4 regions of the Streptomyces sp. NPDC047982 genome follow, and region 2 is predicted to be linked to each of the others. Evidence: riboswitches for the same ligand, from Rfam matches in the RefSeq annotation. Region 2 holds a riboswitch; each other region holds the start of a gene.

The links. Region 2 has a riboswitch for cyclic di-AMP ahead of ACGF2V_RS00055 (M23 family metallopeptidase). Riboswitches for the same ligand answer to the same signal wherever they lie in the genome.
Positions count from the first base shown of each region.
Region 1: linked by a shared signal. The riboswitch ahead of ACGF2V_RS04285 (M23 family metallopeptidase) and the one ahead of ACGF2V_RS00055 (M23 family metallopeptidase) in region 2 are both predicted to bind cyclic di-AMP.
Region 3: linked by a shared signal. The riboswitch ahead of ACGF2V_RS17050 (transglycosylase family protein) and the one ahead of ACGF2V_RS00055 (M23 family metallopeptidase) in region 2 are both predicted to bind cyclic di-AMP.
Region 4: linked by a shared signal. The riboswitch ahead of ACGF2V_RS11055 (LysM peptidoglycan-binding domain-containing M23 family metallopeptidase) and the one ahead of ACGF2V_RS00055 (M23 family metallopeptidase) in region 2 are both predicted to bind cyclic di-AMP.

Region 1 is NZ_JBIDBS010000003.1:102,441-109,837, forward strand. Features, by position in the region: gene ACGF2V_RS04270 (DNA topoisomerase IV subunit A) at 1-849, opposite strand, end outside; gene ACGF2V_RS04275 (pitrilysin family protein) at 1,132-2,514, shown strand; gene ACGF2V_RS04280 (pitrilysin family protein) at 2,541-3,923, shown strand; cyclic di-AMP (ydaO/yuaA leader) riboswitch at 4,538-4,706, shown strand; gene ACGF2V_RS04285 (M23 family metallopeptidase) at 4,719-5,510, shown strand; gene ACGF2V_RS04290 (HPr family phosphocarrier protein) at 5,845-6,126, opposite strand; gene ACGF2V_RS04295 (GNAT family N-acetyltransferase) at 6,300-7,397, shown strand, end outside.
Region 2 is NZ_JBIDBS010000001.1:16,708-24,104, forward strand. Features, by position in the region: gene ACGF2V_RS00045 (PrsW family intramembrane metalloprotease) at 1-1,580, shown strand, start outside; gene ACGF2V_RS00050 (aldo/keto reductase) at 1,811-2,755, opposite strand; gene ACGF2V_RS00055 (M23 family metallopeptidase) at 2,865-3,899, opposite strand; cyclic di-AMP (ydaO/yuaA leader) riboswitch at 4,115-4,266, opposite strand; gene ACGF2V_RS00060 (PP2C family protein-serine/threonine phosphatase) at 4,580-5,752, opposite strand; tRNA gene ACGF2V_RS00065 (tRNA-Met) at 5,988-6,061, opposite strand; gene ACGF2V_RS00070 (SHOCT domain-containing protein) at 6,199-6,597, shown strand; tRNA gene ACGF2V_RS00075 (tRNA-Lys) at 6,855-6,927, opposite strand.
Region 3 is NZ_JBIDBS010000012.1:121,306-128,702, reverse strand. Features, by position in the region: gene eno (phosphopyruvate hydratase) at 1-184, opposite strand, end outside; gene ACGF2V_RS17050 (transglycosylase family protein) at 743-1,492, opposite strand; cyclic di-AMP (ydaO/yuaA leader) riboswitch at 1,495-1,709, opposite strand; gene ACGF2V_RS17045 (transglycosylase family protein) at 1,968-3,011, opposite strand; gene ACGF2V_RS17040 (cytochrome P450) at 3,146-4,453, opposite strand; gene ACGF2V_RS17035 (nucleoside triphosphate pyrophosphohydrolase) at 4,679-5,671, opposite strand; gene ACGF2V_RS17030 (SurA N-terminal domain-containing protein) at 5,822-6,484, opposite strand; gene ACGF2V_RS17025 (protein kinase) at 7,087-7,397, opposite strand, start outside.
Region 4 is NZ_JBIDBS010000007.1:70,430-77,826, forward strand. Features, by position in the region: gene ACGF2V_RS11035 (STM4013/SEN3800 family hydrolase) at 1-218, shown strand, start outside; gene ACGF2V_RS11040 (STM4012 family radical SAM protein) at 215-1,591, shown strand; gene ACGF2V_RS11045 (STM4011 family radical SAM protein) at 1,600-2,475, shown strand; gene ACGF2V_RS11050 (SGNH/GDSL hydrolase family protein) at 2,669-3,514, opposite strand; gene ACGF2V_RS11055 (LysM peptidoglycan-binding domain-containing M23 family metallopeptidase) at 3,727-4,674, opposite strand; cyclic di-AMP (ydaO/yuaA leader) riboswitch at 4,682-4,837, opposite strand; partial or broken gene ACGF2V_RS11060 (alpha-galactosidase) at 5,073-5,909, opposite strand; gene ACGF2V_RS11065 (tyrosine-protein phosphatase) at 6,094-6,906, shown strand; gene ACGF2V_RS11070 (DUF6126 family protein) at 6,933-7,100, opposite strand; gene ACGF2V_RS11075 (XRE family transcriptional regulator) at 7,136-7,397, opposite strand, start outside.

The DNA.
Region 1 (7,397 bases), on a different contig from region 2:
CACCTTCTCCGGGCCGACCGCGAAGGGCAGTTCGGTGACGACGAGGCCCTTGCGGCGCGGCGTCACGTTCTCCACGGACACCGTCGCACGGATCTTGAACGTCCCGCGCCCGCCGGCGTACGCGTCCTTGATGCCGCCCAGGCCCACGATCCGGCCGCCGGTCGGCAGGTCGGGACCGGGGATGAACCGCATCAGGGTCTCCAGGTCCGCGCCCGGATGCTTGATCAGGTGGCGGGCGGCGGCGACGACCTCGCCCAGGTTGTGCGGAGGCATGTTGGTCGCCATGCCGACCGCGATCCCGGACGCCCCGTTGACCAGGAGGTTCGGGTACGCGGCCGGGAGAACGGAGGGCTCCTGCTCCTGGCCGTCGTAGTTCGCCTGGAAGGCGACGGTGTCCTCGTCGATCGACTCCGTCATCAACGACGTGGCGTCGGCCATCCGGCACTCGGTGTACCGCATGGCGGCCGGCGGGTCGTCGTTGCCGAGCGAACCGAAGTTGCCGTGGCCGTCGACCAGGGGCAGACGCATGGAGAACGGCTGCGCCAGCCGGACCAGCGCGTCGTAGATCGACGCGTCGCCGTGCGGGTGCAGCTTGCCCATGACCTCGCCGACGACCCGCGCGCACTTCACGAAGCCGCGGTCGGGGCGCAGGCCCATCTCGTTCATCTGGTACACGATGCGGCGGTGCACCGGCTTCAGACCGTCACGGGCGTCGGGCAGGGCCCGTGAGTAGATCACCGAGTACGCGTACTCGAGGAAGGAGCCCTGCATTTCGTCGACGACGTCGATGTCGAGGATGTTCTCCTCGAAGTCGTCCGGCGGCGGGGTCTTCGTGCTGCGGCGGGCCATCGCTGCTGCGACTCCTTCACGGATTTTGTTCGGGCAACCTCAGGTTCTGACGCGGACCATTGTGGACCTCCGCACGGACAACGCCGACCTCGCCCCATCCCAACCGGCCTCCCCGCGGCCGCCAGGAAGGGCCCCGAAGCGGCGGCGGGGGCGCGTGCGCCGGGTGGTGCGCCCCTCTTTCACACGAACTTCCGCGGTACGGGAACTTCGCCAGGTGTCGGTGCGCTTGCTTACAGTGGCAGGTCTCGCAGGAAATCCAGTATCGCGATCGAAGGGACGTACATGCCCATGGGTCACACGGCCACAGCCCAGGCCGGTTCCGGCGGCTTGACAGCGACCGAGCACCGCCTGGCCAACGGCCTGCGCGTGGTGCTCTCCGAGGACCATCTGACCCCGGTCGCCGCGGTCTGCCTCTGGTACGACGTCGGATCGCGCCACGAGGTCGAGGGACGCACCGGTCTGGCTCACCTCTTCGAGCACCTGATGTTCCAGGGCTCCGGCCAGGTGAAGGGGAACGGACACTTCGAGCTGGTGCAGGGCGCCGGCGGTTCGCTCAACGGGACCACCAGCTTCGAGCGCACCAACTACTTCGAAACGATGCCCGCGCACCAGCTGGAGCTGGCCCTCTGGCTGGAGGCGGACCGCATGGGTTCGCTCCTCGCCGCGCTCGACGAGGAGTCGATGGAGAACCAGCGCGACGTCGTCAAGAACGAGCGCCGCCAGCGCTACGACAACGTCCCCTACGGCACGGCGTTCGAGCGGCTGACGGCGCACGCCTACCCCGAGGGGCACCCGTACCACCACACCCCGATCGGCTCGATGGCGGACCTGGACGCCGCGACGCTGGAGGACGCGCGCACGTTCTTCCGTACGTACTACGCGCCGAACAACGCGGTGCTGTCGGTCGTCGGCGACATCGACCCCGAGCAGACGCTCGCCTGGATCGAGAAGTACTTCGGCTCCATCCCCTCCCACGACGGAAAGCGGCCCCCGCGCGACGGCACGCTGCCCGACGTCATGGGCGAGCAGCTGCGCGAAGAGGTGCGCGAGGAGGTCCCGGCGCGGGCACTGATGGCCGCCTACCGGCTCCCGCACGACGGCACCCGCGAGTGCGACGCGGCGGACCTCGCGCTGACCGTGCTGGGCGGCGGGGAGTCGTCGCGGCTGCACAACCGCCTGGTCCGCCGCGACCGTACGGCCGTGGCGGCCGGATTCGGGCTGTTGCGGCTGGCGGGCGCCCCGTCGCTCGGCTGGCTGGACGTCAAGACCTCCGGCGGGGTCGAGGTGCCGCGGATCGAGGCGGCGGTCGACGAGGAGCTGGCCCGGTTCGCCGCCGAGGGCCCGACTCCAGAGGAAATGGAGCGCGCGCAGGCACAGTTGGAGCGCGAGTGGCTGGACCGGCTCGGTACGGTCGCGGGCCGCGCCGACGAACTCTGCCGGTTCGCCGTGCTGTTCGGCGACCCCCAGCTCGCCCTGACCGCCGTGCATCGGGTTCTCGACGTGACGGCGGAGGAGGTCCAGGCGGTCGCCCAGGCCCGGTTGCGTCCCGACAACAGGGCGGTACTGGTCTACGAACCGGTCGAACCGGCCGATTCCGCGGACGCCGCGGAGACGGACGGGAAGAACGCCGACGACACCGACGCGCACGAAGGAGCGGACCAGTGACCGACGCCGCCGCGACTGGAGTTTCGATGCAGTTCCACCCCCAGCCGGCCCCCGGCGTCGCCCGCCCGTGGGCCTTCCCCGCCCCGGAGCGCGGTTCGCTGCCCAACGGCCTCACGGTGTTGCGCTGCCACCGCCCCGGCCAGCAGGTGGTGGCGGTCGAGATCATCCTCGACGCCCCGCTGGACGCCGAGCCGGAGGGCCTGGACGGCGTGGCCACGATCATGGCGCGGGCCCTGTCCGAGGGCACCGACAAGCACACCGCCGAGGAGTTCGCCGCCGAGCTGGAGCGCTGTGGCGCCACGCTCGACGCGCACGCCGACCACCCCGGCGTGCGGGTCTCCCTGGAGGTCCCGGCCTCCCGGCTGACCAAGGCGCTCGGACTGGTCGCCGAGGCACTGCGGGCTCCCGCCTTCGCCGACAGCGAGATCGAACGGCTGGTGCGCAACCGGCTCGACGAGATCCCGCACGAGCAGGCCAACCCGGCGCGCCGCGCCGCCAAGCAGCTCTCCAAGGAGCTCTTTCCGGCCACGTCGCGGATGTCCCGGCCGCGTCAGGGCACCGAGGAGACGGTGGAGCGGATCGACGCGCAGGCGGTGCGCGCCTTCTTCGAGGCCCATGTCCGCCCGTCCGCGGCGACTGCCGTGGTCGTCGGCGACCTCACCGGGATCGACCTGGAGGCCCTGCTCGCCGACACGCTCGGCGACTGGTCGGGAGACACCGTCGAGCCGCGCCCCGCTCCGCCGATCACCGCCGACGACACCGGCCGCGTGGTCATCGTGGACCGCCCGGGCGCGGTGCAGACGCAGCTGCTGATCGGCCGGATCGGACCGGACCGGCACGACAGCGTGTGGCCTGCCCAGGTGCTCGGCACGTACTGCCTGGGCGGCACGCTCACCTCCCGGCTGGACCGGGTGCTGCGCGAGGAGAAGGGCTACACCTACGGTGTCCGCGCCTTCGCCCAGGTGCTGCGGTCGTCGGCCCCGGACTCGGCCACGGGCGCGACCGGTGCCGCCATGCTCGCGATCAGCGGATCGGTGGACACCGAGTCGACCGGACCGGCGCTGGAGGACCTGTGGACGGTCCTGCGGACGCTGGCGGCCGAGGGGCTCACCGACGAGGAGCGCGAGACCGCGGTGCAGAACCTCGTGGGTGTCGCGCCGCTGAAGTTCGAGACGGCGGCCTCCGTCGCGGGCACGCTCGCCGACCAGGTCGAGCAGCACCTCCCGGACGACTTCCAGGCCCACCTGTACACCCGGCTCGCCTCGACCGGCACGGTCGAGGCGACCGCGGCCGTGGTCAGCGCCTTCCCGGGCGACCGGCTGGTGACGATCCTCGTCGGCGACGCGTCCCGGATCGAGGAGCCGGTCCGGGCCCTGGGCATCGGCGAGGTGTCGGTGGTCGCCGGCTGAGCGGTACGCCGTCCCGGCCCCGGCCCGACCGCCCGGGCCGGGGCCGGGTGAGGGCGTGCGCGGGCACCCGCAACGGCGCACGAGGCCGCTCACCAGCCGTGAAGGTGACGACGCACCGGCCGACGGCCACCTGCGTTTCCCGTCCCGACCTCGGGTTCCCGGACTCCGACCGGTGTTCCGGGCCCCGACGCCCCGGGCCCGTCGGCCGGTCGGGCCCCGACGCCCGGGCCCGGACGTCCCGGCCCCGGCGTCCGGGCTTCGGCGCCCCGGGCCTGTCGGCCGACGCCGGGCGTCCGGCGCCCCGCTCCCGTACCGGGGCAGGTCCCCAAAGGACAGCCAGCGGATCCTGCCGGGGCCGCACGGAACGGGCCGACGCCGAACGGGAACGGCCTGACCGGGGCCGTCGGCCCCGGCGGCCGGGCGCGCGGGCGAGGAAGACCCCTGTGAGCGATGTCTCGCCGGGGTCTTCCCTTCGTGTCCGTCCCGGCGGCGAGGTTGCCCGTACGTCCTGTGGCATGCGCTACAAAACGGCTTGTCCGTTTGGTGAAGGAATGTGCTCGCGCTTAGCGTCGACCGGGCTGTCCGCCACTCGTATGTCGCGACCGCGACGCACCGGACAGCCATCGCCGAGTCCCGTCGGGCGTGAGCCCTGGGGAGCCGGGGACCCGAAGCAGTCCCTGGGGTGAATCGGAAGCCCGAGCCTCGGTGAGGCCGGGGCGCCCGTAGGAGACCTTCCTGCTCCGAACCCGTCAGCTAACCCGGTAGGCGAGAGGGAAGGAAAGGATCAGCCACTTCATGGCGTTCACCCGTGCCACCGGGAAGCACCGTGCCCCCGGCCGACCGACGCGCCGCAGCGCGATGATCGCCGGCGTCGCGGCGCTGGCCACCACCGGCGTCGTCGCAGGCGCCGCCTCCCCGGCCCTCGCCGCGGACACCAAGACACCCGCGGTCGGTGAGACCGGCCTGCACCAGGTCATCGCGATCCAGGACGCCATCGCCGACCGGGTCGAAGCCCAGGCCGACGCGCAGCAGCACCGGGCCGACCTCGTGGCCGAGGCGAAGGCGGCGGCTCAGCGGAAGGCCGCGGCCGAGAAGCGCGCCGAGGCCGAGGCGAAGCGCGCCGCCGAGGCGCGGGCCGAGAAGGCGCGTGCCGCCCGCGCCGCCGAGCGCACCCGCCTGGGTCTCTTCCAGCTCCCGGTCGCCGGTTCCTACGTCACCACCGGCTACAAGTCCAGCGGTTCGCTCTGGTCCTCCGGCAGCCACTCGGGCATCGACTTCCACGCGGCGTCCGGCAGCTCCGTCGTCGCCGTCGGTGCCGGTACGGTCGTCGAGGCGGGCTGGGGCGGCGCGTACGGCAACAACGTCGTGCTGCGCATGACGGACGGCACGTACACGCAGTACGGGCACCTCTCGTCGATCGGTGTCCGTGTCGGCCAGAGTGTCGGCGCGGGCCAGCAGATCGGTCTCTCCGGCTCGACCGGCAACTCCACCGGGCCGCACCTCCACTTCGAGGCCCGGACCACTCCCTTCTACGGATCCGACATGAACCCCGTCGCGTATCTGCGCGCCCACGGCGTCTCCGTCTGACCGACGGCCGGCCCCCGAACCGCACCTACGGCCCCGGCAGCACGGCGGGGAGGATCTTCGCCCGCCGGACGGCCGGTTCCACGACCCGTCGGCGCAGGCGTCCGGCAGCCTCGCGCCGATCGTGACGCCGACCCGGCTCCGGCTCGGGACGGAGAACGGGTCCGGTCCGCAGAAAGACCGACCGGAGAAGGGGGCGAGAGGGGAAGGGCCGGAAAAGGGCCGGGCCCGGCAGAGGTGCCCGGGCCGGAGAATGCAAAGAGCCGCGGTGCCGGTGGGCGGCATCGCGGCTCTGTGGCGGGACTCGGTCCCGCGGGCCCGGAACCCGGGACGGGGCTCAGACGGTCTCCGGGAGTTCGTCGAGACCCTCCGCCACCAGCTTCGCCAGGCGGTCGAGGGCGGCCTCGGCGTCGTCCGCCTCGGACGCGAGCACGATCTCCTCGCCGCCCTCCGCGCCGAGACCGAGCACCGCGAGCATGGATGCGGCGTTCACCGGGGTGCCGTCGGCCTTGGAGACCGTCACGGGGATGCCGGAAGCCGTGGCGGCACGGACGAATATGGAAGCGGGGCGGGCGTGCAGGCCCTCGGCCCAGCCGACGTTGACGCGGCGCTCAGCCATGGTTCTGCCCTTCATGAATCACTAGTTGTCTAGACCATTCTCTCATGCGGTGCGCGGTGCTCCGGCCGACCCGCGCCACACCCACGAGCGGTGCCGCAACGCCGTTCGGCCCCCCTCAGACTGCCCCGGCCCCGGGAGCTACGCGAGTGGTGGGCGAGCCGTAGTCTGTGCCCATGCAGTCCTCGCCGGAGCAGAGTCCGCATCACGCCTATCCCGACCACTGGGAAGCGGACGTGGTCCTCCGGGACGGAGGCACTGCGCGGATCAGGCCCATCACCACGGACGACGCCGAACGCCTGGTCAGTTTCTACGAGCAGGTCTCCGACGAGTCGAAGTACTACCGCTTCTTCGCCCCGTACCCCCGGCTGTCCGCCAAGGATGTGTACCACTTCACCCACCACGATTACGTCGACCGGGTGGGGCTCGCGGTCACGGTCGGCGGCGAGTTCATCGCGACCGTCCGCTACGACCGGATCGACGGACAGGGCAGGCCCGCCTCCGCGCCCGCGGACGAGGCCGAGGTCGCCTTCCTGGTCCAGGACGCGCACCAGGGCCGGGGCGTGGCGTCGGCGCTGCTGGAGCACATCGCCGCCGTGGCCCGCGAGCGCGGCATCCGCCGCTTCGCCGCCGAGGTGCTCCCCGCCAACACGAAAATGATCAAGGTGTTCCGGGACGCCGGCTACACCCAGCAGCGGAGTTTCGAGGAAGGCTCCGTCCACCTCACCCTGAACCTCGAACCGACGGCCGAGTCCCTCGCCGTCCAGCGCGGCCGTGAACAGCGGGCCGAGGCGCGCTCCGTGCAACGGCTGCTCGCCCCCGGATCCGTGGCCGTCATCGGCGTCGGCCGGGCGCCCGGTGGTGTCGGCCGCACGGTCCTGCGCAACGTCCTCGCAGCCGGTTTCACCGGCCGTACGTATGCCGTGAATCGTTCCTTCGCCGCCGACCAGGGCGCCATCGACGGCGTCCCCGCCCGCCGCTCGGTCGGCGAAATCGGCGAACCGGTGGACCTCGCGGTCGTCGCCGTCCCCGCCGAACGCGTACCGGAGGCGGTGGCCGACTGCGGCGAGCACGGCGTCCAGGGCCTCGTCGTCCTCTCCGCCGGATACGCCGAGTGGGGCGCCGAGGGCAGGGACCGGCAGCGCGAACTGGTCCGTCAGGCGCGCTCGTACGGGATGCGGATCATCGGCCCGAACGCCTTCGGCGTCATCAACAACGCCGAGGCCGTCCGGCTGAACGCCTCTCTCGCACCCGAGCCTCCCCAGCGCGGACGC
Region 2 (7,397 bases):
AGCAGCGGCAGCCGCACCCGGCCGTCCCGGTCCTCGAGGAACAGCGGGTCGGCGAGATCCTGGCCGGCGTGCCGGAGCGCAGGCACTGGCGGTACCGGCCGCGCCGCGTCGGCATGGTGTGGCGCAGCAGGACGTTCCGCGTCGCGGCCGTGTGCACGGTACTCGCGGTGTGCGCCCTGGCGATCCTGGCCCTGGTCCGCAATCAGACAGGCACCGAGGGCTTCCTCGTCGGTATCGGCCTCGCGGTGCTGCCCGTACCGCTCCTGATGGCTGCGTTCCGCTGGCTGGACCGGGTCGATCCCGCGCCCTGGCGGAACCTGCTGTTCGCCCTGGCCTGGGGTGCGTTCGCGGCCGCCCTGATCGCGATCCTCGCGAACTCGTTCGCCACCCGCTGGATAGCCACGGCCACCGCCGACCCGTCGAACGCGGACATCCTCGGTGCCACGGTCATAGCACCGGTCGTCGAGGAGAGCGCCAAGGCCGCCGCGATCCTGCTGGTCTTCCTGTTCCGAAGACGTGAGTTCAACGGAGTCGTCGACGGCGTCGTGCTCGCCGGATTCACCGCGAGCGGCTTCGCCTTCACCGAGAACATCCTCTATCTGGGCAACGCCTTCGGCGAGGACCAGCAGACCGGGGCCTCGGGCGTCGTCTCGGTGACCGCCGCGACGTTCTTCGTGCGGGCGGTGCTGTCGCCGTTCGCGCACCCGCTCTTCACGATCCTGACCGGAACGGGCTTCGGGCTCGCCGCCGCCAGTGCCCGAAACCAGCGGTTCCGTCGCATCGGGCTGCCACTGCTGGGACTCGTCCTCGCCATGGGCATGCACGCGTTGTGGAACGGGTCGGCCTCCTTCTTCGGACCGCTCGCCTTCTACGCCGTGTACGCGGTGTTCATGGTCCCGCTCTTCGGCGTGGTGACCTGGTTGGTGATCTGGGCACGCCGACGCGAGCTGCGCGCGCTCGCCGCCGAACTGCCCGCCTACGCGGCGGCCGGCTGGCTGACCCCCGCCGAACCGCTCGCCCTCGCCTCCATGCGGGCCCGCGGCCTGGCCCGGGACGCGGCCCGACACCACTCCCTCGGAGCCGGGGGGCACTGGGGCGACCCGTACGGACCGGGCCACGGCCCCGCGGCCCCGGTCGCCGCGCCCGCCCGGACACCGTTCCAGGCACCGCTCCCCGCTCAGGCCGTGCCGCAGAACTGGGCGCACCACAAGGCGCACTCCAGGGCACACCGCAAGGCGCGGGCCCAGGCCAAGGCTCAAGGCAAGGCCGCCGCCCGCACCGTCGCCGAGTACGAGTCGTTCGCGATGTCACTGGCCTCGCTCCGCCGACAGGCCCGCCTCGGGACGGCGGGGCCCGACTTCGCCGCACGCGAGCTGGAGCTGCTGCACCACCTCTGGCAGCGCAGGGACGTGGCCGCCCCCGCCCTCACCTACGCGGCGCAGGCGGCGGGCCTCCTGCATCCCTACCCGTTCCCGCCCGGCCCGCCCGCGTACTGGCCGCCGACGTCGGCCCCGGCCGCGTTCCCGCCACCGCACCAGGCGTACGGCGGCTACAACCCGTACCAGCTACCGCCGCCGTAGCCGCGGACGCCCGAACGCCCCCGGTAGCACGGCGCTCCAAGGGCGTTCGGGAAGATCGGCGGCGAACGAAGCACGACCGGAACCGAGAACGGTCCGCCGAATCCGGCCGCGCTGCCGGTCGGGCCTGCCGACCGGGCCTGCCGACCGGACTTCCCAGCCGGGCCTGCGGGTCGGGCTGTGGGCCGCGCTGGTCGGCCGGGCTTGTCGGTGGCGTCCGTCAGGGACTTCCGTCAGGCGGATGCCTCGGTGAGGTCGGCCAGTTCCTCCTGGGTCAGCCGGAGGTCGGCGACGGCCGTCAGGGCGGGCACCTGCTCGACCGTACGGGCCGAGGCGATCGGCGCGACGACGGTCGGCCGCGACGCGAGCCAGGCCAGTGCCACGGTCGCGATCTGCGCGCCACGGGCCTGGGCGACCCTGTCGAGGGCGGCGAGGACCTGCTGCCCCCGCTCCGACTCCAGGTACTGCCCCGCGCTCGCCGCACGCGCGCTCTTCACCCGGGCCCCCGCGCGGTACTTGCCGGTGAGGAAACCGGAGGCCAGGGCGTAGTACGGGACGGCCGCGAGCCCGGCCCGGCGGGCCGTGTCCTGGAGCGCGCCCTCGTACGTGTCACGGGAGACGAGGTTGTAGTGCGGCTGAAGGGCGACGTAGCGGGCCAGCCCCTCGCGCTCCGAGAAGTCCAGGGCCGCCTGGAGCCGCCCGGGACTGATGTTGGACGCGGCGATCTCCCGCACCTTGCCGGCCTTCACCAGCTCGTCGAGGGTGGTGATGATCTCCTCGACCGGAACGGTCTCGTCGTCGAAGTGCGTGTAGTAGAGGTCGATGTGGTCCCTGCCGAGCCTGCGCAGCGACTCGTCCGCCGCCGCCTTGATGGTGGCGGCGGCGAGCCCCTTGTACGAGGGGTGTGCACCGACCTTGGTGGCGATGATGACGTCGGACCGGTCGGGACGGGCCGCGAGCCACTTGCCGATGACGGCCTCCGACTCGCCGCCCTCGTTGCCCGGCACCCAGGCGGAGTAGGCGTCGGCGGTGTCGATGAAGTTGCCGCCCGCCGCCGTGTAGGCGTCCAGCACGGCGAACGACTGCGCCTCATCGGCCGTCCAGCCGAAGACATTGCCGCCGAGGGCGAGCGGGAACACCTGAAGATCGGAAGAGCCCAGCTTACGGAGAGAAGTCATACCTGGATCAGCGTGTCCCGCCGACGTGGTATTTCCGCGTATCCGCCGGTCGGCGGACGGCTGCTGAAGCGTTCTCCGCCCGCGGAGCGGCTCAGGTGTCCCAGGTGTCTCAGATGTTGAGGCCCTTGTTCCGCAGCCAGGTCATCGGGTCCACACCTGTGCCGTCGGCGGTGTGGATCTCCAGGTGGAGGTGCGGGCCCGTCACGTTGCCGGTCGCCCCGACCCGACCGATGGTGTCTCCGGTGGAGACCTTCTGACCGGCTCCGACGCCGATCGAGGACTGGTGGCAGTACCACACCTCCGTACCGTCCTCCAGCTCCAGCACCGTGCGGTAGCCGTACGAACCGGACCAGCCCGCCGACTTGATGGTGCCGCCGTGCACGGCCTTGACCGGGGTGCCCGTCGGCGCCGCGAAGTCGAGGCCGGTGTGGTGGCCGGAGGACCACATCGAGCCGGCCTGGCCGTACGTCGAGGTGATCGTGTACGAGGTGGTCGGGAGGGCGTAGCTGGCGGCGAGCTTGGCCAGCCGCAGGGCCTCGGCCTTCTTCTTCGCCTTCTCCTGCGCCTTCTTCTTCTCGGCGGCGGCCTTGGCCTCGGCGGCGTCCTGCTGCTTCTTGGCCTCGGCTGCGGCCTTCTCCGCCGCGGCGTTCTCCTGGGCCTCCCTGGCCTCCGCGTCGGCGGCGGCCTGCTGCTGCTCGGCCTGCTGGAGGATACGGGCGCGGAGCGCCTCGCCCGCGTCGGCCGTGCCCTGCTCGGCCTCGGCGGTGGTGATGCCGGCGGTGGTGAGCGGGGCGGTGACGGCCCCGGCCCCGTCGTTCTCGGACTCGTCGGCGAGAAAGACGCCCACTCCGGGAAGGGACTTGGCGTCGGGCAGGTTGTCCGCGACGGAGTCGGGAAGGGAGATGGACACCGCCGGCTTGCCCTGCGCGCTGGCGATGCCGCCCGCGCCGACCGCCGCGATGACGCCGACCCCGAGCACCGCGGAACTGCGGGCGAGTCCGTTGCGCTGCTTGGCGACGCGGTGCTTGCCGCGTACGGGGCGGACGGTCTCCTCGGTGGGGTTCCACTCGTCCCAGCCGCGCTCGGGACCGCGGTCGCCGTCGATGCGGAAGTCGCCGCCGGGCAGGGTCGCGGTGGCGGCCATGTCCGGTCCGGCTCCGTGGTCCAGGGGCTCGGCGGCACCGCGACCGGCACCAGACACCGTCGTCATCCCGACCGTTGCGTAGTCGGAGCCGTAAGCGACACCGACGCCGGAGCCCTGCCCGGGGCCGTAGCCGGGGCCGAAGTCGGAACCGTACGCGGGGTCGAGCCGGTTGGGGGCCTCGGGGGCAGGCTTGTTGGACGCCACGGAGGCGCACTCCTTTCCTTCCTTCTCGCCTACCGGGTTAGCTGACGGGTTCGGAGCAGGAAGGTCTCCTACGGACCCTGCGTCTCTCACGAGACCCAGATGCCCGATTCACCCCAGGGTGGTGGTTCCCCGGTTCCCTTTCGGAATTCGGCGCTCGCGCACGGTGCCGCCTCTGACGACGGCTGGGACGACCGCGCTGCGTTATCGAACGTTAATAGACACCGGGCCCTGATTCCAAGCCGCTCCCACTGATCGTTCACGTCTTTGGCCTGGACTTTACTGGACATCTCGGGGCGTAATCAGACGACCTGATCGAGTCTCAGCCAATACCCCGCTTCTGACGTTGCGTCAAACGTTATGCGGAGCGACGCCTTTCGATTACGTACGGTGGCACCCCGGCCCGCACGGGCGCGCCCGGCCGCTCGAACGCCCCCGGCCCGCCCGTCACACCCGGGCCGGCCCCGATCCGGCCCCCGTCACGCCGGGGCCGGCCCCACGATCCGGACGGGCCTGCGCCGCTCCGGCTGCCCCGCCGCGGGGCACACGACCGCGAGCAGCGCCATGTCGTCGGTCGACTCCCCTCCCGTGTGCAGCCGTACGTCGTCGGTCAGCGCGGACAACAGCTCCTCCGGGTCGGGAAAGATCCGCCCGCGCAGCCGGGCCGCCGGATCGTAGAAGTCCCCTTCCTCGTTCCGCGCCTCGGAGAGGCCGTCGGTGTAGAGGAGCAGCGTCGCCCCCGGCGGCAGATCCCACTCGTCCGTCCGGTCGGGCCACGCGCCCAGGCCCATCCCGAGCGGCAGCGCGGGCACCGAGGGCTCCAGCACGTCCAGCACCCCGTCCGGATAGAGCAGGATCGGCTCGGGGTGGCCACGGTTGACGATCCGGACCCGGGACAGTCCGGCCGGGATCTCGGCCAGTACGGCTGTGGTGAAGCCCTCGGTGGCATCGGGGCCGCCCCTGCGCGCTCCCCCCTCCCGCGCCAGTGCCCGCTCCAGCCGACGTGCCACGCCCTCCAGCGAGCGTTCCTGCTCGGCCGCCTCCCGGAACGCTCCGATGACCACGGCGACCGTCTCCACGGCGTCGAGCCCCTTCCCCCGCACGTCGCCGACCACCAGCCGCACCCCGTACGGGGTGTCCGTCACGGCGTACAGGTCGCCGCCGACGAATTCGTCGGCCTGCGCCGCCTCGTACCGGACCGCCACATGCAGCCCGCCGATCCGGTCGGACGGCTTCGGCAGCACTGCCCGCATGGCCCGCTCCGCGATGACCCGCGCGGAGGCCAGTTGCTCACTGCTCCGCCGTACGACCTCGCAGATCACCACCGCGAGCACCGAGACGGTCGCCAGCGTGAGCAGTTCGATCAGCGACACGGCCGCCGACAGCGAGCCGGTGGCCAGCCGGAGCGCGAAGACGGCCAGCATCGCGGCGATGCCGGTGCGCACGGTGTTGGCCAATGAGAAGAAGGGCGCGGCGATCAGCGGCGCCGCCACGAACAGCGGAATGGCGGTGTAGACCGTCGGGGTGAGCAGTTCGAACACCAGCCCGCCGACGATCATCAGGGTCGGCAGCATGCGCACGAACCGCCTGACACCGACACCACCGGCACCACCTCCGGCGTGTCCACCGCGCCGCTTCAGCCGCTTCCACACCTGTGGTCTCCTGCCCGGTACGCACGGCTGCGGACGGTACCGAGCCCCGCACCCAGGCTCACCGGAGCAGAGCCGCGCGGCGAGTCCGCATCACCCGACAGAGGTACGCGCGTGGCACACCTCACACGCCGCCCGGCACACCTCGCGCCATCCGGCGACGGCACGGAAAACCTGGGGTTCGACACAAAAACCCCGGGCCCGGTGCGCTGTGCACGCTCCGGACCCGGGTCTTCAGTAGCGGGGACAGGATTTGAACCTGCGACCTCTGGGTTATGAGCCCAGCGAGCTACCGAGCTGCTCCACCCCGCGTCGGTGAACACAACTCTACGCCATGTCCGGCGTGCTCGTGACCACTCATGGACGACGAGCACGCTTGAATATGCGGTGATATGACTGATTTAAGCCAGTAGGCCGGCGCGACGGTCGGCGATGACCAGGGAGCGAACGTGGACGACTACCCCTTGCTCAACCTCTTCTGGACCATGCTCTGGTTCTTCCTCTGGATCATGTGGCTCTTCCTGCTCTTCAAGGTCGTCACGGACATCTTCCGCAGCGACGACCTGGGCGGCTGGGGCAAGGCCGGCTGGCTGCTCGTGACGCTGCTGCTGCCGTACCTCGGCGTATTGGTGTACGTGATCGCGCGCGGCAGGTCCATGGGCGGACGGGAATTCAAGGAAGCGCGGGAACGCGAGGCCGCCTTCAAGGCGTACGTGCGCGAGGCCGCCGGGGGCGGGCCGAAACAGGGCGGCCACGTGGACGACCTGGCGAAACTCGCCGAGTTGAGGGACCGGAACGCCCTCACGGACGAGGAGTACCAGCGGGCGAAGACGAAACTCCTGGCCTGAACCGAGGCACCCCTACCGAGGCACCCACCCCACCCGGGACCGATCTGCCACAAAGGCCGGGAAGCGGGAAAGCCGGGAGCAGGGAATCCGCGCAGCCCGCCGCGCCGAGGTCGAACGCCGGCCGTCCGGACACTCCGCCGACACTTCGGACGAGCCTCGGGCGAGCCAACGGCCTTCAGGGATGCGAAAAGCCCCCGCCGAAACGGGGGCCTCTGCGTTTTACCAGGTCGGAGGGCTTCACCCCTCCTCGCCAGACGTAGGCCGTGTGGGACTCGAACCCACAACCAACGGATTAAAAGTCCGCTGCTCTGCCAATTGAGCTAACGGCCCTCGCCGAACCACCCCTGAGCATAGCCCGCCGCGGAGCCGCCGCCGATCGGGTATCGGCTGCCGGGCCTGTCGTGGCGGGATCACGACGCGCGGACCGTGGCCACGGCGGCGCCTGTGCGTTCGTGATCCCGTCCCGCACGTCCGCGTCCCGCCCTGCTCCGGCGGGCTCCGGGGCCCGGGCCCCGGAGCCCCGTGACCGCCGGGGCCGCCTGGGCCGCCTGGGCCGGTCAGGAGATGCCCTTGTACCCCTGCCGACCCGTGGCGAGCTTCGTGCGCGAGCCGAATGAGTCCGTGCTGCTGCCCGTCACGGCGGCATCGGCGGCATCGGCGGCATCCGCGTCGGAGTGGTAGCTGTTCCCCGTCAGCCAGATCCGGGCGCGTTCCCGTCCGTCGGCACGAGGGCCGGCGCTTCCCCGGCACTGGCCGTCGGCATCGTGCCGAGGGCGGCCGCGGCCACGACGAGTGCGGCC
Region 3 (7,397 bases), on a different contig from region 2:
TGCCCTGGTAGCGGTCGGGGTCGCCGTCGCGAAGCTCAATGGCCTCGAAGGCACCGGTGGAGGCGCCGGACGGCACGGCAGCACGGCCCGTGCTGCCGTCGTCGAGGCCGACCTCGACCTCGACCGTGGGGTTCCCCCGGGAGTCGAGGATTTCCCGGGCTACGACGACGTCGATGGACGGCACGAGGCATCTCCTTCTGGAATATGACACTGGTTCTGCAGGGTCACTGTGGCCTTGCGACAAGAGCCTAACCGGCCCCGCCCGCCCAGCCCGACGACCGCCCGCCCCCTGGGATGAAAAAGGACCCGGTAGCACACGATCCCGGACAAATGGCCAGAACATTACGGATCAGTGACTACAACAGTTGAACGACCGCCCCGGACCGACCCGGACGAGCTCGGACGCCCCCAACGACGCCGGATACGGCGAACGGCTGACGCGGCGGCGGACACGACGGCGACGGACCGCGGTCGCTCGGAACGACCACGGTCGCGCGGGCCGTGGCCACCGAGCAGAAACCCCCGGCCCGGCACGCACGGGGAACGCGCGCCGGGCCGGGGTGTCCGAGGGGGCGGAACATCCGGGGCGCCGGAGAAACCGGGGGTCCAGGGATCCGGCATGTCCGGGGTATGTGGTGACACCCCGAATGCCCTGGACGTCCCGTAGGCCCATGGGCGTCTCGGACGTGGGACGCGGGATACGGAGTACGGGGTGTCCGGGCGAGGAGAGGAGGCGCCGGAACTACTTCGTCAGGTGCAGCTGCTGACCCGGGTAGATCAGGTCGGCGTCCTTGACGATGTCCTTGTTCAGCTCGAACAGCTGCTGCCAGCCGCCCGTGACGCCACGCTCGGCGGCGATCTTGCTGAGCGTGTCGCCGGAGACCACCTTGTACTCGCCGTCACCCTTCTTGACCTTCTCGCCGGTCGGGGTGGTGACGGTCTTCTTCGCCCCGGCCTGCGGGGCGGCGGGGCGGTCGGAGCGGGAGGCGGGAGCCTCGGCGCGCTCGACCTTCTTCGGCTGGGCCTGCTGCGACTGCTGAGCGGGGGCCGCCTGGGTGCTCTGCTTCTGGGCGGCGCCGGAGCTCTTCGAGGAGGTGTCGACGCCCGGGTCGACGCCGTCGTTGCGCAGGTTGCCGGCGGCGGCACAGCCCCAGGCGCCCGGGCCCTGCATGTCGAGGAGCCGCTCGGCGGTGGCGATCTGCTGGGCCTTGGTGGCCAGGTCGGCGCGCGGCGCGTACTTCAGACCACCGGCGGCGGCCCAGCTGGACTGCGAGAACTGCAGGCCGCCGTAGTAGCCGTTGCCGGTGTTGATGGACCAGTTGCCACCGGACTCGCACTGGGCGACGGCGTCCCACGTGGCGACGGAGGCGGCGGAGGCGCTGGTCGCCCCCATCAGCGGGACGGCGACGGCGGAGCCGGCGACTCCGGCGAGCGTGGCGACGCGGACGGCCTTGGACGGGCGGCGGTGCTTGCCCTTGCCGGAAAACAGCATGGAGGTCTCCTCACCGACGCCTACGAGGTGAGCTGTCGGGTTCGGGCCGAGTGAGTTGCCCGGTCGCACGTCCTAGCACGCGACTTCACCCCAAGCCGGTCCTGACGCGTCTTCCGACGATCAGGGCCGACGCCTACCTGGGTCCCCCGCTCCTGCCTACGGCGCATGAACGCGTCTGTTCCCTCCGACCGACGGCAGGATTCGGCGTGACGGTCGACGGGGCCCGCGGTGCGAGCGGTTACGACCGTAATCACATATAAGCCCCACATTCAATGATGGACACTTCGGACAATCCCCCCTCTCCCGCATGTGAGGAACCGTGGTTTTCGCAGGTGGGGAGCGATACGGACGGGACTTCCCGACGCAACACGCCAATTGGCACAAAGAGACCCATGTCTCACTCGCTTGCAAGTGGACACGGGTCTCGGGAGCGCCCCGTCCCTGAGGCGCCGTCAGCCGGTCAACGACCCCGGCCTCAGTCGGATTCCACGCCGACCTCAAGGCTCTGGCCAGGGAGGATGAGATCCGGATCGGAGCCGACGACCTCTTTGTTGGCCTCATAGAGCGCGGGCCAGCCGCCGGGAACGTTCTGCGCGTCAGCGATCGCCCAGAGATTGTCACCGGGGCGGACGGTGTACGCGCTACCGGCGGCCGGGGAGGCCGCGTCGCGCCCGCCGCCTTCGCCGCGCGAGGCGTGACGGCCCGACTCGCGGTCGGCCCCTCGCCCTTCCTCGGCGGCCGGCACACCGCGATGCTTGCCGCCCGCACCGCCGGACGCGCCTGAATCCCCGGAGGTTCCCGGGACCTCCGGGGTCGCTGGTGTCCCGGATGCCTCTGACGGGGCGACAGAAGTGTCGGAGTCGCCTATTTCCACTGATTCGGACGAATGACGCGTATCGGAGGGCGAGGCGGCCGACCCGGTCGGCGAGGGCGTGGCACGGCCCCCGCCCTCGGCGCTCGGCTCACCCGTGCCGCCCGAAGGCGTGGCGTCACCGCCGGACGGGGACTTTGACGCCCCATCAGTCGACTTCGCTCCGCTCTCCACCCCGGCGCCGCCCGGCGCCTGTGCACCCCGCTCCGGCCCGGCGCTGCTCGCGGACTGCTCGGAGGACGTCGACCCCGGGTCGACCCCGGGCAGTCCCCCGCCCGTCGTGAGGCCGGAGATGGGCGCACAGCTCGGCCACGCCTGCGGTCCCCGGTCGCTCAGGATCTTCTGGGCCACCGCGATCTGCTGGGCGCGGCTGGCGAGGTCGGCGCGCGGGGCGTACGCCTCACCGCCGTACGCCTTCCAGATCTCCGGGGTGAGCTGGAGGCCGCCGTAGGAGCCGTTCCCGAAGTCGGCGCTCCAGGATCCCCCGCTCTCGCACTCGGCCACCCGGTCCCATGTCGCGGAGTCGGCCGCCTGCGCGGCGCCCGCACCGAGCAGCGGGATGGCGATGGCGGATCCCGTCACGCCCGCCGCGACGATGATGGCGGGTGCCTGACGAGGGCGACGGTGTCTGCCGTTCGCGGAGCCCATGAGGTTGCCTTCCGTGTGACGGACGAGTGCATACGAGCGACCGGTGGGTCGAACGGTGAACCTAACCGGACTCGAACGCGTGTCACAAGTCGGTGCAGCGCGGATCACGCACACATCACAGTTCTGACGGGGCGTCAAAAACGGCGCTGGACGGGCCGGGGTCCGAACTCCACGGGGAGCGTGCGCAGTCCGCGCATGATGAGCCCGCCGCGCCACCGCAATTCGGTGGGTTCCACCGCGAGCCGCAGGTCGGGCAGGCGTCTGAGCAGTGTGGCGAGCGCGGTCTGTCCCTCCAGCCGGGCGAGCGGTGCGCCGAGGCAGTAGTGGATGCCGTGCCCGTATCCGAGGTGCTGATTGTCGCGTCGGGCGAGGTCGAGCGTGTCGGGGCCCTCGAAGCGCGCCGGGTCGCGGTCGGCGGCGGCGAGCACGACCAGTACGGGGTCGCCGACCGCGATGTTCCGGCCGCCGAGTGTCAGCGGCTCGGTGGCGAACCGCCAGGTCGCCAGTTCCACCGGGCCGTCGTAACGCAGCAGTTCCTCGATCCCGGTCTCCAGCAGCTCCCCCTCCCCGGCGTCGAGGGAGCGTTGCAGCCGGTCTCGCTGGGCGGGGTTGCGCAGCAGCGCGTACATCCCGTTGCCGATGAGGTTGACGGTCGTCTCGAAACCGGCGAAGAGCAGGATGAAGGCCATGGCGGCGGCCTCGTTCTCGGTGAGGTGCTCGCCGTGGTCACTGGCCCGGATCAGCCCGGAGATCAGGTCGTCCCCGGGGTTCTCCCGTTTGCGGTGGATGAGTTCGGCGAGATAGCCCCGCATCTTCTTCACCGACCGGGCGACCCCGCCGCGCGGGCCGCCGCCGTGCCGGATCATCATGCCCGCCCAGTCCCGGAAGTCGTCCTGGTCCTCGCGCGGGACGCCGAGCAGGTCGCAGATCGCGTAGATGGGGAGCGGGAAAGCGAAGTCGTGGATGAGGTCCGCACTGCCATTCCCGGCGAAGTCGTCGATGAGCCGGTCCGTGAGCTCCTGCACGCGCGGTGCGAACGCGGCCACCCGGCGCGGGGTGAACGCCTTCGAGACCAGGCGGCGCAGCCGGGTGTGGTCGGGCGGGTCGATGTTCAGCAGGTGCGTCATCAGCTCCGCCTTGCGCTCGCCCGGGATGCCGGTCTTCCCCTTGGCGTGCGCGGGCTCGGCGTGGTGCGCCGGGTTCTTGGAGAGCCGCGCGTCGGCGAGCGCCTGCCGGGCGTCCGCGTACCGGGTCACCAGCCACGCCTCGACGCCGCTGGGCAGCGAGGTGCGGTGCACGGGGCTGTGCTCGCGCAGCCAGGCGTAGGCGGGGTACGGGTCGGTGGCGAACTCCCATGTGAAGAGTTCGGGGGCGTCCGCGGGGCAGGTGGCGGGGGCCTCCGCGGGCCGGTCGGCAGGTCGGTCGTCGGGGCTGTGGTTCACCCTTTGACGTTATCCGCCGCCCCTCGGAGCCGACCCCGCCGCCCTGGAGGGAGGTACGTCGGCCGCGGTCCCGGAGGCGTGCCGGCGCCGTACGGGGGTGCTGTGCCAGGAGGATGGGGACCGGGGTGCGCGCCGACCGCAGCCCCGTGCCCTGCGCCGCCCGTATATGAATATGCGCCTCCGTTACGGATATGAGGGAGGCCGTCCGTTTCTCCCGGGTGCAGGTCAGCCGTTGCCCTCGGCCGCCCGGATGGCGTCCCGGTAGGCGCGGCCCGCGGCCCTCAGTGCCGCCTCGGGGTCCACGCCGTCCTTTTCGGCGCGTACGGCGAGGGCGAGGAGTTCGTAGCCGATGCCCTGGCCCGTGGGCAGCGGCACGTCGAGCCCGGCGGTACGGACCCGGGAGGCCAGCTTCGCCACCAGCGCCAGTCCGGGCTGGCCGAGCGGCACCCCGTCGGTGACGGAATCGCGCCGCTTCTCGACGGCCTTGGTCCGCAGCCAGTGCGCGTGCACGTCCTCGGGGGTCTCGGCGGTCTCGTCGCCGAAGACGTGCGGGTGGCGGTGGATGAGCTTCTCGACGATGGTCGCCGCCACGTCGTCGACGGAGAAGGGATCCTCCCCTTCCCCGGGGCCGCCCTCCTCGGCGATCCTCGCGTGGAAGACGACCTGGAGGAGTACGTCCCCCAGTTCCTCGCGCAGTTCGTCGCGGTCGCCGTCCTCGATCGCCTCGACGAGTTCGTACGCCTCCTCGATGGCGTACTTGGCGAGGCCCTTGTGGGTCTTCTGCGACGTCCACGGGCATTCGTTCCGGATCCGGTCCATGATCTGGACCAGATCGAGGAGCCGCGCGCCCGGCAGATCGTAGGAGCCGGGCAGCAGCTCCAGGTCCGGCATGCTCACCCGTCCCGAACCGGCGAGCCGTGCCAGCCCGTCGGTCAACGGCTGGTTCCCCTCGCCGCCGGTGAGGACGACGACGGTCCTGCCGCCCGCGCAGGCGTCGACGAGTTCGTGCGCGGTGGGCACGGAGTGCTCGACGTTGACGCCCGCCTCACGCAGATACGGAAGCTGCGGGTTGTCCGGCTCGACGCAGAGCACCCGGTCGGCGGCGCGCAGCGCCTGCCAGGCGGGCCAGGACAGGAGTCCGGGCGCCACGCGGTGGCTGGCGGTGAGCAGGACGATACGGCCGGGGGTTTCGGCACGGCCGGGGGCTTCAGCGTTCACTGTTCGAATCTACCTCCGGTCGAATCCGCCTCCGGCCGATCCGGCCGCCGCCGTGCACGCCGTTCGCCGTGCGTGTTGTTCGCGCCGTTCGCGCACCGGGGCGCCGCGCACGCGCGGCTTCCGCGCCGCCCGAGACCGTCCGGCGCACTCCTACGCGCCGGGCTCCGGGACCGCTCCGGCCGGCTTGGTGACCTGGCTGATCCAGGGGGCCTTGTAGTCGGCGAGCTGGGTCTGCTGGTCGTTCCAGGTGCCGTAGCGCGGATTCACGTCGACCTTCAGCGCCTTCGACGCCTTGCTGAGGGCGTCACCGACGACCTTCTGTCCCTCGGGCTGTCGCAGGTCGGCGCCGAGCGCCTGGGCCAGCTTCGAGAGCTGGACCTGCTCGCGCAGGACGGCGTCGATCTGCTCGGGCGCGACCCAGCTCTGCTGGAGCATCGCCGCCCGCAGCCGCTCCTCTCCCCCGGACTGGGCGACCGCCGCCTTCCTCATCTCCTGGACCTCGTTGCGTTCGACGGTCACGCCCGCGTCCCGGGCGGCCCGGTCGAGGACCCGGTCGAAGATCAGGCCGTGCAGCTTGGCCCGGCCGAGCTGCCCGGACTTGTCGATGAGCTGGTCGGCGTTCCGGGATTCGCGCTGGGCCTCGCGCACGGCCGCCACCTGGCCCTGCACGGTGGACACCTCGATCCGGTCACCGCCGACGAGGGCCGCTGCGCCCGGATGGACCTGACCGCCGCAGGCGGTCAGGAGCGGGGCGCCGACCAGCAGGGCGGCGGAGGCGGAGACGGTGAGCGCGGTGCGACGGCGGCGGTGCAAAGGAACCTCCCGGGGAGACTTTGTGCATCAGTGCACAAGACCTTGCGCTGATCGATGGTAGGCAGTGGAGGTGGCTGGGGCCACTGGTTCGACCAACGATTCAGGCGGAGTTGGAGATGTGGGGGGCGTGTGCGGCCCCAAGGAGCGCGAGTTGCGCGGGTCGCACGGGTCGCAGGCGCTCTACGAGGCACCTGTCCGCCGAGCCCGATCGCGCTGCTCGTCGGCGTCTTCCCGTGCGACCGGGCGGATCTGGCGGTCCACGTCGTCACGCTGTTGAGAACGGCGTCGGCCGCCGCGGCCATGTCCCTGTCGCCGCCGGCCCTGCGCGGTTTGGCCGGTGGTGGGCGGCGGGGCCGGCGCGCAGACCTCGGTGGCGCTCCGCGGAAAGCGAGGCAAAGGTTTGAGGCCGACGGGGCAGGCGGGGTCGTCAGCCGCCCCGGCGGCAGCACACGATCTCACGCCACCAGGGGTCGTGGGGGCGGTCCGTGACATTCCATTGCGGAAGTTTGGCCTGGTCATTACCTGCGGGACAGCCGGTGTCCGCTCTGCCGTGCCGCTCACGACGCCCCGGCGGAGCTTCTGGCGTACGGAGGGGCATGTCCTCAGCCGCCCTGTAACTCCGCCTGGCGGTCGAGTCGTCGGCGCAGTTCCACCGGCAGCGGGTGGTGCGGCCCGTAAGTGCGCTCCGCGTCGTACAGCAGCGCCTGGAGCTGTACGCGCGCGCCCGCGTGGTCGCCGAGCGCGAGCAGCAGATGTCCGATGCGGTTGCGGATCTCGAAGGAGCGGGCGGGGTCGCCGCCGGTGGCCCGGTGGTTCTCGCAGTACGGGAGCACCGCGCGGTACTCGGCGAGCGCGGCGGCCGGTTCGCCGATCTGTTCCAGGCACTGGGCCGCGTCCTGGCGGAACTGGAGCA
Region 4 (7,397 bases), on a different contig from region 2:
GCGCCACCCACGCCGCCGCGCTCGAGTACGTCGACGCCCACATCGGACGGCTCTTCGCCGCCGCGAGCAGCCGTCGCCGCTGCTTCGCCATCGTCTGCTCCGACCACGGCACGGCGTACGGGGACGACGGCTACACCGGTCACCGGATCGGCCACGAGTCCGTGTGGACGGTCCCGTACGCGCACTTCTTCCTGGAACCGGGGGCCATCGCGTCATGAGCCGCACCACGACCGTCGCACCGGCCGTCCGACCGTACCGGAGCTACGTCTACGCCTATCCGCACAAGACGGCCTACCGGCCCCTGCCGGGCCGGCCGGCGCTGCGGGAGCTGTGGGCCTCGGAGCGCAAGGACGCGCTCTCGCTCTACCTCCACGTACCCTTTTGCGAGGTCCGTTGCGGCTTCTGCAACCTGTTCACCCGGATCGGAGCTCCCGACGAGCTGACGACCCGCTACCTCGACGCGCTGGACCGGCAGGCGGTCGCGGTCCGTGACGCGCTGGGCGACGCGGAGCCGGTGCGGTTCGCCGCGGCAGCGTTCGGCGGGGGTACGCCCACGTTCCTGACGGCGGCCGAGCTGGAGCGGCTGTGCGACATCGCGGAGAAGCGGATGGGCGCCGATCTGCGGTCCGTTCCGCTGTCCGTCGAGACGTCGCCGTCGACCGCGACCGCCGACCGGCTGGCCGTCCTCGCGCAGCGGGGCGCGACGAGGATCAGCATCGGGGTGCAGAGCTTCGTCGAGGACGAGGCCCGCGCCGCCGTCAGGCCGCAGCGCCGCGCCGATGTGGAGGGCGCGCTGGACCGGATACGCGACGCGGGTGTCCCGGTCCTGAACATCGACCTGATCTACGGCATCGAAGGGCAGACCGAGGACAGCTGGCACACCTCGCTGGACGCCGCGCTGCGATGGCGGCCGGAGGAGCTGTACTTGTACCCGCTGTACGTCCGCCCGCTGACCGGTCTCGGCCGACTGGGCTCGGAGGCGCGGGCGGACGAGCGGGACGCGGCGGACGCCGCCTGGGACGAGCAGCGGCTGCGGCTGTACCGCGCGGGCCGGGACCATCTGCTCGCCCGCGGCTACGAGCAGGTGTCGATGCGGATGTTCCGCCGCGCCGACGCCCCGCGTACGGACGGCTCCGACGACTACGCCTGTCAGACGGACGGCATGATCGGTCTGGGGTGCGGGGCCCGTTCGTACACGTCGCGGCTGCACTACTCCTTCGACTACGCGGTGGAGATGCGCGAGGTGCGGGCGATCATCGACGGGTACACCGCCACCGAGGACTTCTCGCGCGCCGAGGTCGGACGGTACGTCGACGGCGACGAGGCGCGCCGGCGCCATCTGCTGCAGTCGGTGCTCCAGGCCCAGGGGATGCCGATGGCCGACTACCTCGAGCGGTTCGGCTGCCTGCCCGCCGACGACTTCCCCGCCGAGCTGGCCCGGTTCGAGGAGCGCGGCTGGCTCGACACGGCGGCCGGGGCGTCCGGTCTGCTGCGGCTCTCCCCCGAGGGCCTGGCCCATTCCGACGCGCTGGGCCCCGAGCTCTTCTCCCCCGGTGTACGGGCCGCGATGGCCGCGTACGAGCTGAAGTGAGCACGCCCATGGACCTGACCATCCTCTATCGCGGCCCGCTCGCGTCCTGCGACTACGACTGCCCGTACTGCCCGTTCGCCAAGCGACGCGACAGCCCGGAGCAGCTGCGCGCGGACCGCGCGGCGCTGGAGCGGTTCACGGCCTGGGCCGCGGAGCGGACGAGCGACCGGCTCTCGGTCCTGTTCACGCCATGGGGCGAGGGCCTGGTCCGGTCCTGGTACCGGCGGGCGCTGGTCGGTCTCGCGCGCTCGCCGCACATCGGCCGGGTCGCGATCCAGACCAATCTCAGCGGCCGCACCGGGTGGCTGGCCGAGGCGGGTGAGGCCGGGCGGGAGAAGATCGCGCTCTGGTGCACGTACCACCCCGGTCAGACGCCGTACGAGCGGTTCCTGGGCAAGTGCCGGGAGCTGTCCGCGCTCGGCATCCGCCACAGCGTCGGTGTGGTCGGCCTCGACGAGCACCTGGACGAGGCGCGTCGGCTGCGGGCCGCGCTGCCGGACGAGGTGTACCTGTGGGTGAACGCGGCGGAGGGGCACACCTATACGGACGAGGAGGCGGACCGCTGGACGGCGATCGACCCGCTCTTCCCGTACAGCAGACACCCGCACCGGTCGGCCGGGCTGCCGTGCCGGACGGGCGAGTCGGTGATCTCCGTGGACGGCGACGGCACGGTGCGGCGCTGTCATTTCGTCCGGGCGGAGCTGGGCAACCTCTACGACGGGAGCTACCGGGAGGCGCTGCGTCCGCGTGCCTGTCCGCTGGCCGTGTGCGACTGCCACATCGGCTACGTGCACTTGGAGACGCTGCCGCTCTACGACGTGTTCGCGGGCGGGGTGCTGGAACGGATACCCGCGGGCCCGCCGTCGCTCGCCGGACGGCCGTGAGAGCGGGCCGCCCGGAATCCGCGCGGCCCTGAGCGCGGCCGGCCCCGCACCGGTGTGCCCTCGTTCGCGAGGTGGCCCTGGGCCGGGGCCACCCCGCGAGCGGTATGGGGCGTCACGGATGGGGGGACGTCCACCGGATCCCGTCGGCGAGGTCCGGACCGCCCTTCCGGCGGGTGACGCCTCGAGACGCTCCTCAGAGCGGCAGGAGGTCCGGCCGCTTCGCCTCGACGTGGTCGCCCGAGGACTCACCGCGCAGCCGTCGGCCGATCCATGGCACCAGGTGCTCGCGCGCCCAGTGGATGTCGTCGCGGCGGACTTCGAGCGTGCCGCGCTGGGCCTGCGGGGGCCACGGCTGGTCGGGGTCGGCGGGCACCTCGATCCCGAGGACCTGGGCGGCGCGCAGCGCGACCCTGGTGTGCCCCTCGGGTGACAGGTGGAGCCGGTCGTCGTCCCAGGCCCGCCGGTCCTGGACGGACCGCAGCGACCACAGGTCGAGGACGGGGCAGCCGTAGCGGTCGGCGATGGCCCGTACGTGGGCGGTGTACGTGGCGATCTTGCCGCGCAGATGGCGAAGCACGGGAACGCCCCGGGTGTCGAAGCCGGTGGTGACCATGACGATGCCGACGGACGCGGTCAGTTCGGCGACCGCGCGCTCGAAGCGTTCCGCCACGTCGTCGGGGTCGGTGCCGGGCCTGATGATGTCGTTGCCGCCCGCACAGAAGCTCACCAGGTCGGGTGCCAGCTCTTTGGCGCGCGGTACCTGTTCCTCGACGATCTGGTCGAGGAGGCGTCCGCGTACGGCGAGATTGGCGTAACGGAAGTCCGCATGCGCGGGACCTTCGGCGCTCGTCCTCTCGGCGGGGTCCGGGAGCTGGTCCGCGAGAAGCACGGCGAACCGGTCCGCCCAGCCGACGGGGGTTCCGTCCGGTCCGGGGTCGCCGACCCCTTCCGTGAAACTGTCGCCGATCGCCGCGTACGACCCGATGACGCCCTTTCGGTCGATGACGCCACGCTGGTTTTTTCTCGAATCGTCTGCCACGAACGCTCATCCTGCACTGACGAATGTGACCTACGCGACCGTAATAAAGGGTTGACGGGTGGTGAGATAGGCCACCTGGCCAGGTTCGCCGTCGGGGGAACACGCGGCACGGAGGGGCGCGTGCGCTGTCGCGCGCCCCTCCGTGCCGACCGGGCCGGGCCCGGCCGCTCCGGTCGCCGGACCGTTCGGCCCGGGTGTGTGGAGTGCGTGGCTCAGACGTGGATGCCGTGGGCCGCGAGGTAGGCGATCGGGTCGATGTCGGAGCCGTACGCCGGGCCGGTGCGGACCTCGAAGTGCAGGTGCGGTCCGGTGGAGTTCCCGGTGGAACCGGAGAGACCGATCTGCTGACCCGGGCTCACGGACTGACCCGCCGAGACGGAGATCGAGGACAGGTGCCCGTACTGCGAGTAGCGGCCGTCGGCATGCTTGATGACGACCTGGTTGCCGTAGGCGCCGCCCCAGCCGGCGGTGACGACGGTGCCGGAGGTGATGGCCTTCACGCTGGTTCCGGTGAAGACGGGGAAGTCGATTCCGGAGTGGCTGCCGCTGGACCAGTTGGATCCCGAGGCCCGGTAGGCGGTGGTGTGGTTGCCGGGAACCGGGGGCACGTAACCGGAGCCGGTGCTCCGGACCGCCTGGGCGGAGGTCTTCGCCTTCTCGGCCGCCCGGGGCTGGGCGGGGACGGACGCGGCCGGGGCGGACTTCTCGGTGACCGCCGACGGCACCGCGGGCACCTTCGACGGGAGGACGGAGCCCATGCCTCCGCCGGTGGGCGCGACGTGGCCCGACGCCTTGGCGCCGAGCGTCAGCTCGGTGCCCGGACGGATCAGGTCCGGGTCGGCACCGATGACCTCACGGTTGTCCTGGTAGAGCTTCTGCCAGCCGCCCTCGACATCGTGCTCGGCGGCGATCTTCGACAGGTAGTCGCCGGGAGCGACGGAGTACGTCGTGTCGGCGGCCGGTTCCTGGGCGACCCGCTGGGCCGGGGCGGTGTGCGCGGCGGCGGAGGCCGGCTTCGTGGCGGCGGCCTGCGGCGCGGCATGGGCGCCGGTGGCGCCGAGCAGCGGCAGGGCGATGACGGCGCCGCCGGTGCTCACGGCGGCGACACCGCGGGCGATCGCACTGGACTTGATACGACGGTGCTTACCCGAGATGGGCATGATGCGTTCTTCCTCTCCGGCGCCTGCGAGGTGAGCTGTCGGGTTCGGGCTGGAGATGCCCGGCCGCGGCGAGCGCGACTTCACCCCGAGCCGACCGGTCTTTCGCCGGCCGGCGGACCACTTGGTTCCCCCGCTCCTGCCACGCGTCGAGTGAGTGCGTTATCCGGTCGGCGGCAGGATTGGGCGGTCCGTCCGGATTGACGGTGACCGTAGGCGAGCCGCGGACCGAGAACAAGCCGTCGATTCCCGAGAGGATTCCGCGCCGAGAATTCGAGGCGGAATTCCGGTCACCCTCCGTGGATCCCAGATCTTGAATTCCCGCGCCGCGTACGGAATATCCGATCGGCCTGTCGGTACGCACGGTCACGGATATGATTCCGCTCACGAGCGCGAATCCCTCACAGAATCGATTTGGTCATACGCCAACAGATATGCTCAATACGGACATTCGATCGACGTCGCGCGTGCCGGAGCCTCAGCACCCGCGCGTCGAGGTCCCCCGCAGCCCCGTGAGCAGCCCCTGGTGCAGCAGTACCGACCCGCGGTGCACCGCCCCGCAGAGATCCGTCCAGCTCCACGCCTCGGGCGACTCGCTCCACTCGGCGAGGTCCCCGCCCACGCCCAGCGCCCCGGCCATCGCACTCACGAAGCGGAGTCCCAACGAGCCGACCCGACCGCTGAACTGGACGTTTGGGCTGTCCGTGCCGCACGCGGACTTCAGCCGGGCCGGATGGATCTGGCTGAACCCCTCCTGGATGGCGAGGCGGCCGAGCGGGTCGGTGTCGTCCCGGTTCCACACCCGGTTGGTACGGGAAGGGATACCCAGGTCGATCCGGCCGCCGCCGCCCGAGCAGGATGCGAGGCCACCGAGGGGCAAGCCGCCCGCAGTCGGTCGATCAGCGCGTACAGACCCTCGACATCCTCGGGCCAGAGATTTTGCGGATATTCCTCGCCCGGCCATCCCGCATTGGTGAACCGCGGTTGCAGTCCCATTTCGCATAGTCGATGGGCCTACCGGAGAGCAACGCGTCCAGTTGCTCCCGGAGATACTCCCGCACATCGCTCCGGGCGAGATCGAGTACCCGTTGATGGCGGAACTCCGTCCGCGTCGGCCCGGGGAAATGCTGCCCGGTCGGGGGTGCACGATAAAGATCACTGTCCGCATTGACCATTTCCGGTTCGATCCAGATACCGAACTGCATGCCGCGCGTGTGGACTTCGTCGGCCAGGGGCTTCGGGGGCCGAGCGATGGTGTCGTGACGATCGCGCAGGCCGAATTCGCCTCGGAGGCACGGAGATTGGCGCGGGCATCGACAGAGCGGAGGGCGAGATGATTGCCTGAGGAACCGATGTCGTATCGTCGCGGGAGTGGCCTTGTCGGCGACTCGCACCGACGGCCGGACACCCCCAGGAGTCACTGTGACGCAGCAGCTGCCGCAGATCCCGTCGACGGAACCCGAGCTGGCGGGCGTCCGCAACTTCCGCGACGTGGGCGGGCTGCCCACCGAGGACGGTCGGCGGGTGCGGCACGGGCGGCTCTTTCGCAGCGGGCATCTCGCGCACGCCACCGCCGAGGACGCCGCCTTCCTGACCGGTCTGGGGCTGCACACCGTCTTCGACTTCCGCAATGCCGCGGACCGCCGGCTCGACGGGCTCGACGTGGAACTGCCGGGTGTGCGAAATCTCAGCATCCCGCTCTCCGACCCGGCGGACGGTGCCGAGTTCTGGCGCATGGTCCGCGACGGCGACCTGGACCAGCTGCGCTCGCTGCTCGCCGACGGGAAGGCGGCGGACCGGATGATCGCCTCGTACCGTGCGATCATCCTGGAACGCACCGCCGAGCACAGCCGGGTGCTGCACGCCCTGGCCGAGGACAGCGTTCCGGCGCTGATGCACTGTGCGGCGGGCAAGGACCGGGCCGGTCTGTCGATCGCGGTGTCGCTGCTCGCGGTCGGTGTCGAGCGCGACGCCATCGAGGCCGACTACCTGAAGTCCAACGAGGCGCACCGCCGTTACCGGATCCGCCGCAGCGACACCTCGGCGGACGGCTTGTCGGCCGAGGTGCTGGAACTGCTCAATCCGCTCTTCGGCGCGCACCGCGACTACCTCGTCGCGGCGTTCACCACCATCGAGGAGACCTGGGGCGGCACGGAGCGTTACCTGGAGGAGGGCCTGGGGCTGTCCGCCGAGACCCGTGAGCGGCTGCGCGACCGGCTCCTCGAATCGGTCTGACGCCAGCCGCCCGTCGGTCGCGGTGGTCAGCCTTTGCCGGCCACCGCGAAGAGGATGTACAGGAAGGCCGCGAAGACGTGCCCGGCGATGAGATAGGCGAACAGCCGGATCACGACGCCGCGCGGGAATTTGCGTTCCTGCGCCTCGTACTTCTTGGCCGACCCCAGTGGGTCGAAGTTCTCTGAATCGGACATGGCGGTCCTCTCTGGTGACCGGCCGGGGGCCGGTCTCAGCGGCGGTGGATACCGTCGCCGAGACACAGCTCGGCGGCGGGGCTCTGCAACAGGGTGTGGACGAAGAGGAGCTCGGCTCCGTCACGGTCGACGGCCGTGACGCGGTGCGGGGTGAGCGAATCGTAGTGCGCGCTGTCACCGGGGGCGAGGTCGTGCACGGTGTCCCCGAGCGTGACCCGCAGATGGCCCGCGAGCACGTACAGCCACTCCTCGCCGGGATGCACCCGCACCAGGTCGCCCTGCGCGCCGTGCAGGACC